2 regions of the Aeromonas sp. EU05-FHT14A05 genome follow, and region 2 is predicted to be linked to the other one. Evidence: riboswitches for the same ligand, from Rfam matches in the RefSeq annotation. Region 2 holds a riboswitch; the other holds the start of a gene.
The links. Region 2 has a riboswitch for thiamine pyrophosphate ahead of thiB (thiamine ABC transporter substrate binding subunit). Riboswitches for the same ligand answer to the same signal wherever they lie in the genome.

Region 1 (4,368 bases), on a different contig from region 2:
CTCCTTGTTCGGCAGCCCCAGGTGCTCCTTGGGGGTGACGTAGCAGAGCATGGCGCAGCCGTACCAGCCGATCATGGCGGCGCCTATGCCGGAGGTGAAGTGATCGTAGCCGGGGGCTATGTCTGTGGTGAGCGGGCCCAGGGTGTAGAAGGGCGCCTCGTGGCAGTGCTCCAGCTGCTCCGTCATGTTGCGCTCTATCATGTGCATGGGGACGTGGCCCGGCCCCTCTATCATCACCTGGACGTCGTACTCCCAGGCGATTTTGGTGAGCTCACCCAGGGTGTGCAACTCGGCGAACTGGGCCTCGTCGTTGGCGTCATAGACGGAGCCCGGACGCAGGCCGTCGCCCAGCGACAGGGCCACGTCATAGGCGGCGCAGATCTCGCAGATCTCGCGGAAATGCTGATAGAGGAAGTTCTCCTTGTGGTGGGAGAGGCACCACTTGGCCATGATGCTGCCGCCACGGGAGACGATGCCGGTGAGGCGCTTGGCGGTCATGGGCACGTAGCGCAGCAGCACGCCGGCGTGGATGGTGAAGTAGTCCACCCCCTGCTCGGCCTGCTCCAGCAGGGTGTCGCGGAACAGCTCCCAGGTGAGATCCTCGGCGATGCCGTTGGTCTTCTCCAGCGCCTGGTAGATGGGCACTGTGCCGATGGGCACAGGGCTGTTGCGCAGGATCCACTCGCGGGTCTCGTGGATGTAGCGGCCGGTGGAGAGATCCATGACGGTGTCGGCGCCCCAGCGGGTGGACCACACCAGCTTCTCCACCTCCTCCTCGATGCTGGAGGTGACCGCCGAGTTGCCTATGTTGGCGTTGATCTTCACCAGGAAGTTGCGGCCGATGATCATGGGCTCGGCTTCCGGGTGGTTGATGTTGCTCGGGATGATGGCGCGGCCGGCGGCCACCTCGTCGCGCACGAATTCGGGGGTGATGTTCTCGGGCAGGCGGGCGCCGAAGCCCTGACCCGGATGCTGGCGCAGCAGCAGCTCGGAGCGCACCCGCTCGCGACCCATGTTCTCGCGAATGGCGATGAACTCCATCTCCGGAGTGACCATCCCCTGACGGGCGTAGTGCAGCTGGGTCACCCGGCGACCCGTCCTGGCGCGCAGCGGCTTGGGCAAGTTATCGAAACGCAGATGATCCAGCCCCTCGTCCGCCAGGCGCTCCTGGGTGAAGGCGGAGCTGAGATCATCCAGGGCTTCGGTGTCGCCACGCTCCAGCACCCAGTTTTCACGCAGGCGCGGCAGGCCGAGGCGCACGTCTATCTCGGCACGCTCGTCCCCATAGGCCCCCGAGGTGTCGTAGACAGGCACGGGATCATTGGGCTCGAACTGGGGATCCTCCTTGCTGCCGCCGACCAGGGTGTCGGCCAGGACTATCTCCCGCAGCCCCACCCGGATGTCGGGACGGGAACCCTGGATGAAGATGCGTCTGGAGTTGGGATGGGCCATGCCCTTGAGGTTGTCGATAAAGGCCTGGGCACTGGAGCGCTGCTCCCGGCGGCTGGCGGGCACGGACTTGCTGTTTTCAGAAGAGGTAGACATAGCAAAACTCACATTAACTGGTTGAAGTTATGGGTGTTTGCTTGTCTGGAGTTCGAGGAGAAGTGATGAACTTGCAATCTGGGTGCGCACTCAAGAGGGAGCGAGCGCGGGATGGATCATCCCTGCTCTGCCGTCCCGCCCCCTTGCGGGGACATTCGCCGCCCTGACGGGCAAGCGGCGGGACGACCTCCCTCCTGTGCGCCAGTTCTTGCCTGGGGGCTCCCCTCAAGGCAAGGGGGAAGTGGCTACTCCCCCGGCGCGGCAACTCGCAAGTTACCCTTGTTTCCCTTCGCAGGTCTTAACCTGATCAGGTTCCACGGATCCCGAATTAACGGTCTCAGCTTTGCGTCGTTCGACGGTCAGCACTCCGACAAGATGGCGCCAGTATATACGGCCTATCTTTTAACTCAACCATGATTTTTTCACTACAATGAATCTTGTTCATTAACATAGGGATGATGTTTATTATGAACCACAAAAAGACACTTATTCTTGGCATGTGCTGCTTCGGCTTATATGGATGCGACAGTAGCAATGACAGCAAGACTCTGGCCGAGCAATCTGCTTATGACCCTGCGACACAGGTTATTGAAGATGATCAGCATACGTCAGTGTTCATTTCAGCATTAAATATGGATGGACTGGATACCGGCAAAATAAAAAACATCTCCTTCCGTATAAAGACAAAAGATGGCAATTTTGCCAAGCCTGTCTCTGCCACATATGATTGGAGCTATCTATCCAATAATGGACTATTTGACGCTACAAATAACAGCGTCCAAGTTCCAATATTTGGCCTCTACAGCGACTATCTGAATGAACTCACAATAGACATTCAGTATATCGATGACAGCATCTACTCATTTCAGAAGATGGTCCCCGCGGCCACCTATGTTGATAGTGCAGGTATTTATGACAACGTTGGCATCAGCATCAAGCCAATGGCTACACCGAGCTATAGCTATTTTTATTTAAAAAGTAGATTGAAGAATCCCATTGTCATGGATATTGATGGTGAAGTTAGGTGGGATGCGGAAACAAAGAGAGATTCCATGGCATCGACATTTATGAACAATATGTTTATTACTGGACGTCCAGTGATGGGATCTGGCGGGGCCGCCATAGATATAATTTCACTTTATGGAAAAACTGACTCCGCTGTCATCAATGACACAAAAATGGGAAGTGATGCATATTTTCACCATAATATAGACCCGGGTAAAAAAGGTATATTGATTGAGCTCGATGGCACAACTGATGGTGCGTTAAAAATAGAGTCATTTTTAAGTGAGATAGACGAGTCAGGCAATGTGATTAAAGAGTGGGACCTCGGTAAAATATTCTCTGAATATATGGTGCAGGAAGGGGATGATCCCAGCAACTTTGTCAGAAATGGTGTGGACTGGTTCCACATGAACGCAGCCACCTATGATCCAGCCGATGACACCTTGCTGGTCTCCAGCCGTGAAAACTTCGTGGTAAAACTGGATTACAACACAGGGAAGATCATCTGGTTGCTGGGGGACGAGACCAAGCACTGGTACTCCTACCCCTCTCTACAAAAGTTGGCCTTGTCACTCTCCTCAGGGCAAGTGCCTATAGGGCAGCATGCTGTATCTATCACCAAAGAAGGGAAATTGATGCTGTTCAACAACGGCCTGAAGAGTTTCAATCATCCCTCTGGCACCCCTGCTGGCATCGACCTCGCAACCAGCCAGACAGCCATCTTTGATATTGATAGTCAGAACAAAACTGGCCAGATGATTTGGAGTTTTGACGATGGTATTTATTCGGATATCTGCTCGAGTATCTATCAGGATCAGCTATCTGCCCAAGGGGACTTTCTGATCAACTATGCGGCAGCCGACAATAGAACCCGTGCCATCATTCAGGGGATCAACAAGGATAAACAGAAACTGTTCGAGTTTACCTACCCAAGCCCGACCCCCTGTGCCACCTCCTGGAACGCCATCCAGATCCCTCTCGAGAACATACACTTCCAATAAGCGACAGAAATAGCGCCACCTTGTGGCGCTATTTCTTCATTCATCCTCCGGGTTGGGGATCAGGATCTCGGTCAGACGGCCCTCATCATCCCGGCTCAGCACCAGTCTGCGACCCGGTTGCAGATCGGCGGGGCTGCCATTCACCCAGCGGGTACCGGCATCAAACACCAGCCCCCCCAGTTGCTGCAGCAGCAGGCTCTCTCCTGCGGTGGCGACCAGCCTGTCCTCCGCCCGCAGCCACTGGCTGCTCTGGGCCGGATCCGGCGCCGTGGCGAGCACCCGGATCTGCTCGGCCACGCCGTATCGGCTCTGGATGGCGAGGTGCATGCCGGGCCTGAGATCGTCAAACTGCACCGCCCCGATCAGGGTGGCGCTGCCGAGCTCCAGCTCGGCCCCCTGGAACTGCAGGCGGATGCCGTCGTTGTGCTCCAGCTCCACCAGCCAGAGTTCGGGCTCGTCGGCAAGGGCGTGAAAGGAGAGCAGCAGGAACAAGGCGGTTCTGGTCATAGCAAGCAGGCCCATGGTCAACCCGGCAAGGAGGTTTAACTATGGGCCCGGACGGGCAATTTTTCCGGTCGGGTGGTGCTGCGGCTCAGTCGTCCTCCCGGCAGCGGCTCAGACGCATGCCGTCGAAGCGGCACTCTAGCTCCAGCCAGCGCCCTTCGAAGGGGGTCAGGCTGTCGTCCGAGGTGACATAACCCCAGATCCGTCCCTGAGCCACAGGCCCTTCCAGCTCCATCTCATGCTTTTCTTCCAGCGGCTCCACCTCGCGAACCAGCCGCCTGTCCCCCTCGATCACCCCTTCCAGATCGACCCA
Region 2 (4,368 bases):
CACATAGGGCAGCGCCATCAGGGCGTTGACCAGTACCACCAGCCAGGGGCCCAGGGCAAAGACGTCGGCAAAAGGCATGAACATGATGAAGAGCCCGGTACTCAGTACCACAGCCGGGATCATCAGGATCATGGAGCCGCTGGCCTCCCACAGGGCGGCGGCCCGCCGCTTGCGCCCGCGCACCCTCAGGTGGCGGCTGGTGAGCAGCAGACCGGCACCGAGCAGGGTCGCCAGCGACCCGGCCGCCAGGGCGATGGCCAGGGATTGACCGCCCGCCTGCCACAGCGCGGGGGATGCCAGCGCCGTCAGCAGGCCGGGGTTGAAACCGGCCACGACTATGGCCAGCAGGGGCGGCAGGAAGATGGCTAGCCCGGTGCAGAGCGCCACGGCATCCACCAGGCCTGCCCCCGGCTGATGGCGATCCGGCCTCAGGCAGGGGCGGCGGCTGGTGAGACGGCTGGCCGGGGTGGTCTGCAGCCTGTGTTGCAGCAGGAGCAGGGCCAGGGTCAGCAGCAGCTGCACCAGCGCGAGCCCGCCAGCGGTGGCGAGATCGAAATCGAAACGCAGTGCCTGATAGACGGCCACTTCCAGGGTGGTGGACTTTGGGCCGCCGCCCAGCGCCAGCACTGTGGTGAAGCTGGTGAAGCAGAGCATGAAGATGAGGCTGGCGAGCCCCGGCAGTATGCCGCGGATGAGCGGCCACTCCAGCAGCCGGAAGATGTGGGATGAGCGCATGCCGAGCTGGCTGGCGAGGCGCCAGGAGGTCTCGGGGACGCTCTCTATGCTCTGCAGGATGAGTCTGGCTGCCAGCGGCATGTTGAAGAAAACATGGGCCAGCAGGATGCCGAACAGGCCGTACAGGTAGTTACCGGGATCCAGCCCCAGGCCGCGCAGCAGCTGTGGCAACCAGCCCTGGCGGCCGTGCACCGCGACCATGCCAAAGATGGCGATGATGACGGGCAGCACCAGGGAGAGGCCGAACAGCTTGAGCAGCAAGGCCCGGCCGGGGAAGCGGCGCCGCGCCAACGCTCTTGCCACCGGAATGGCTACACCTAAGCTCAGCAGGGTGGAGAGCAGGGCCTGCCCCAGGCTGAAGCCCAACACATGGCGCAGATAGGGATCGGCCAGCAGAGTGCGGGGAGACAAGGTGCCCGCCTGCCACAGCAGGGCCGCGAGCGGCCCGAGGGACAACAGCAGGATCAGCAGGGTGGCCGCACTGCCCGGCAGCCACCAGAGGGGACGAGAGCCTGCGTTCACTGGGTGACGGCTTGCAGCCATTCGCGGATCCAGTTCTTGCGATTGGCGGCCACGTCATCAGAGGTGAAGCTCAGCGGCTTGGCGACCGTGATCATCTGCTCGAAGCCCTTGGGCAGCGGCTGGTCGATCACCGGGTACATCCAGTTGCCGGCAGGGATCTCCTGCTGGAAGGCGGGGCTGACCATGAACTGCAGGAACTGGTCCGCCAGCTTGTCCTGGGCAGCGCTTTTCAGCTTGGCGGCCACTTCCACCTGACGGTAATGCCCCTCTGCGAAGGCGGCCGCCCGGTACTGGGGCTTGTTCTCGGCGATCAGGTGATAGGCGGGGGAGCTGGTATAGGAGAGCACCATGTCCGCCTCGCCGTCGAGGAACATGCCATAGGCCTCGGACCAGCCCTTGGTGACGGTGACCGTCTTTTTGGCCAGCTGTTCCCAGGCGGCAGGGGCCTGATCGCCATAGACAGACTTCATCCAGAGCATCAGCCCCTGGCCCGGGGTGGAGGTGCGGGGATCCTGATAGATCACCTTGAGATCCTGGCGTTCCACCAGCTCTTTCAGGCTCTTGGGGGGCTGCTTGAGTTTGTCCTTGTCGTAGACGAAGGCGAAGTAGCCGTAGTCATAGGGGACGAAGGTGTCATCCTGCCAGCCACCCGGCACCTTGAGGGCGTCAAGCCTGGTGTGATGAGGGGCGAACAGGCCGCTCTGCTTGGCCTCGCTGACCAGGGCATCATCCAGCCCCAGCACCAGGTCTGCCTTGCTGTGCTGGCCTTCCAGCCGCAGCCGGTTGAGGATGGCGACACCGTCTTCCAGGGCCACCAGATTGAGGGTACAGCCGCACTCCTTCTCGAAGGCCTGCTTGATCTTGGGACCCGGGCCCCATTCGGCGGCGAAGGAGCCGTAGGTGTAGACGGTGAGGGTGTCGGCGGCAAATGCCTGGGCAGAGAGCAGGCCGGTCGCGAGCAGCAGCAGGGTCTTCATCAATGGCACTCCTGTGGGTACTGAGGTGCCATGGGCAGCGGTCTGCACATCAATGGCACCTCTCTTGTGGTGAGGGCCAGCGGATGAGGGCGCAAAAAACGCGCGCCATGCCTCAAATTCCTCCGCCAGCATTATCTGGATCAGGTTCACGGGTATAATCTCAGCGGTAAACCGCACCCCGTTTGAGCAACGAACCGCATTGTATTGACCTTCTTTGGGGGAGGCCAGCACTATGTTTCACGGGCCGCGCCGTGCGAGCCACCACCAAGGAGGATGCCCCCAGTGATCACCAGCACCAAGGAAAGACGTGCCTTCCAGCGCATGGTCATCAACGCCCCTGTCACCCTGTTCCAGCACCAGCAGGTGCTTGAGGGAGTCTGCCGGGATCTCAGCGCCAATGGCATGGGGGTCGAGGTGAACGAACACGGGTTTGATCTGGCCCAACCCATCCGGGTGAGCCTGGCCACCAGCAGCAACCTGCTGCCCCCCTTCGAGGCCCAGGCCCGCATAGTGCGGGTGCTGGAGGAGGAGGGCGGGCTCTTGCTGGCGTTGGAGTTCCTGCCTCTGACCTGAGTCCGCACGCCACCCTGTTCCATCGACCAGCCACCGGCTGGTCGATGCATTTTCGGCCCGGGCCAACCTTGCCTTCCCGCCCGGATCGCCGCTCCGGGTGAGACTCAGTTGCTGGCCAGCACGGGTTGGACGCTCAACTGCTTGCTGTCGACCAGCGTCTTGCTGGTGGCGGCGAGCTGGCCCATGGGGAGCTGGGCTGGGCCGGTCGGTTCCAGCAGCAGATAGGTTTCCCCTTGCCAGCTCAGGGTCGCCTGACCCGGGCCGGCTGGCAGCGCCACCCCCAGCAGGGCATGGCCCGGCACGAACACCATGGCCTGCTTCAGCTCGGGAAAGCGCTGGGCCAGCAGAGCCGCCATCAGGGTCACCTTGCTGTCGCAATCCCCCCGGTTCTGCTCCAGCACCTGGCGCGGGCTCAGAAAGCCCTTGCCCGAGCGCCCCGACTGGCTGTCGAGCAGCTGATAGGGGATGGCCTGGATGAAGTCGAGCATATGGGCCACCGTCTTCTGGCGCGCCTCTGTCTCTGTGGCGCCCTCCTGCTTGAGCTGCTCGGCCAGGGGCGCCAGTTCGGCACGGCTCTCCAGGGCGATGCGCACATGATCCTGCTTGATGGCGGGGGCGCCGTCGGGCGGGGTGAAGGGCTGGAAGTAGTGCTGCTTGAGCCACTCGGCCTCCAGTCTGGCCTGCTCCGGCTTGACCCATAGCGAGGCTTCCCTGGCCTTGTCGGCGTTGCGGCTCTTGAGGCTGAGGGCGAGGCTGGGGCGGGAGAGGGAGAACTGCACCTCGGGGAATTCAAGCTCCGCCTGCCGCAGCAAGCTCTGCAACACCTCCTCCTGCATCCTGGCCGGGCGATAGGCGATGAGCGGCGGCAGCTTGCCCGCCTCCAGCCGGTAGCTGAGTTGCTGGGCCTTGCCTTCCCTGTCCTGCCAACCGACGTTGAGCTGGCCGCCGTTGCTGTTGAAGTAGGTCTGTCCGGCGCTGGCCGGGAGGACGAGCAGCATGCCAAGCAGCAGGGAGAGGGCGCGGGTCGTCTTCATCATCCTTTCCTGTCGGTGAGCCCATGGTGGCTGGGCGGGAGTGAGAATAAAACAGGGAGCCTCGGCTCCCTGTGGATTCTACTCGCTTTCTTGCCGCTGGCGCGTCAAATCCAGCTCGGCTGCTTTGCCTCGAAGGCGCTGATGGCGGCTTCGTGTTGCAGGGTCAGGCCGATGGCATCCAGCCCGTTGAGCAGGCAGTAGCGGCGGAACTCGTCGATCTCGAAGCCGAACGTGAGCGCGCCGGCGCGCACCTGGTTCGCCTCCAGGTCCACTTCAATTTCTATGCCCGGATTGGCCGCGACCAGCTGGAACAGGGCCTCGACCTCTTCTTCTTTCAGGCGTACCGGCACCATGCCGTTGTTGATGGCGTTGCCGTAGAAGATGTCGGCAAAGCTCGGGGCAATGATGGTCTTGAAGCCGTAGTCCGCCAGCGCCCAGGGGGCGTGCTCGCGGCTCGAGCCGCAGCCGAAGTTCTCCCGGGCCAGCAGTATGCTGGCGCCGGCGAATTGCGGCTGGTTCAGCACGAA

Region 1: it holds a riboswitch for thiamine pyrophosphate, as region 2 does, so the genes downstream of both, thiC (phosphomethylpyrimidine synthase ThiC) here and thiB (thiamine ABC transporter substrate binding subunit) in region 2, are expected to answer to the same signal.

The regions. Positions count from the first base shown of each region.
Region 1 is NZ_JBYTDH010000003.1:95,751-100,118, reverse strand. Features, by position in the region: gene thiC (phosphomethylpyrimidine synthase ThiC) at 1-1,545, opposite strand, end outside; TPP riboswitch at 1,812-1,925, opposite strand; gene AC3WR3_RS05680 (aryl-sulfate sulfotransferase) at 2,013-3,551, shown strand; gene AC3WR3_RS05675 (hypothetical protein) at 3,588-4,058, opposite strand; gene AC3WR3_RS05670 (hypothetical protein) at 4,144-4,368, opposite strand, start outside.
Region 2 is NZ_JBYTDH010000011.1:161,268-165,635, reverse strand. Features, by position in the region: gene thiP (thiamine/thiamine pyrophosphate ABC transporter permease) at 1-1,278, opposite strand, end outside; gene thiB (thiamine ABC transporter substrate binding subunit) at 1,254-2,234, opposite strand; TPP riboswitch at 2,335-2,425, opposite strand; gene AC3WR3_RS16040 (PilZ domain-containing protein) at 2,517-2,807, shown strand; gene AC3WR3_RS16035 (transglutaminase-like domain-containing protein) at 2,912-3,841, opposite strand; gene leuD (3-isopropylmalate dehydratase small subunit) at 3,946-4,368, opposite strand, start outside.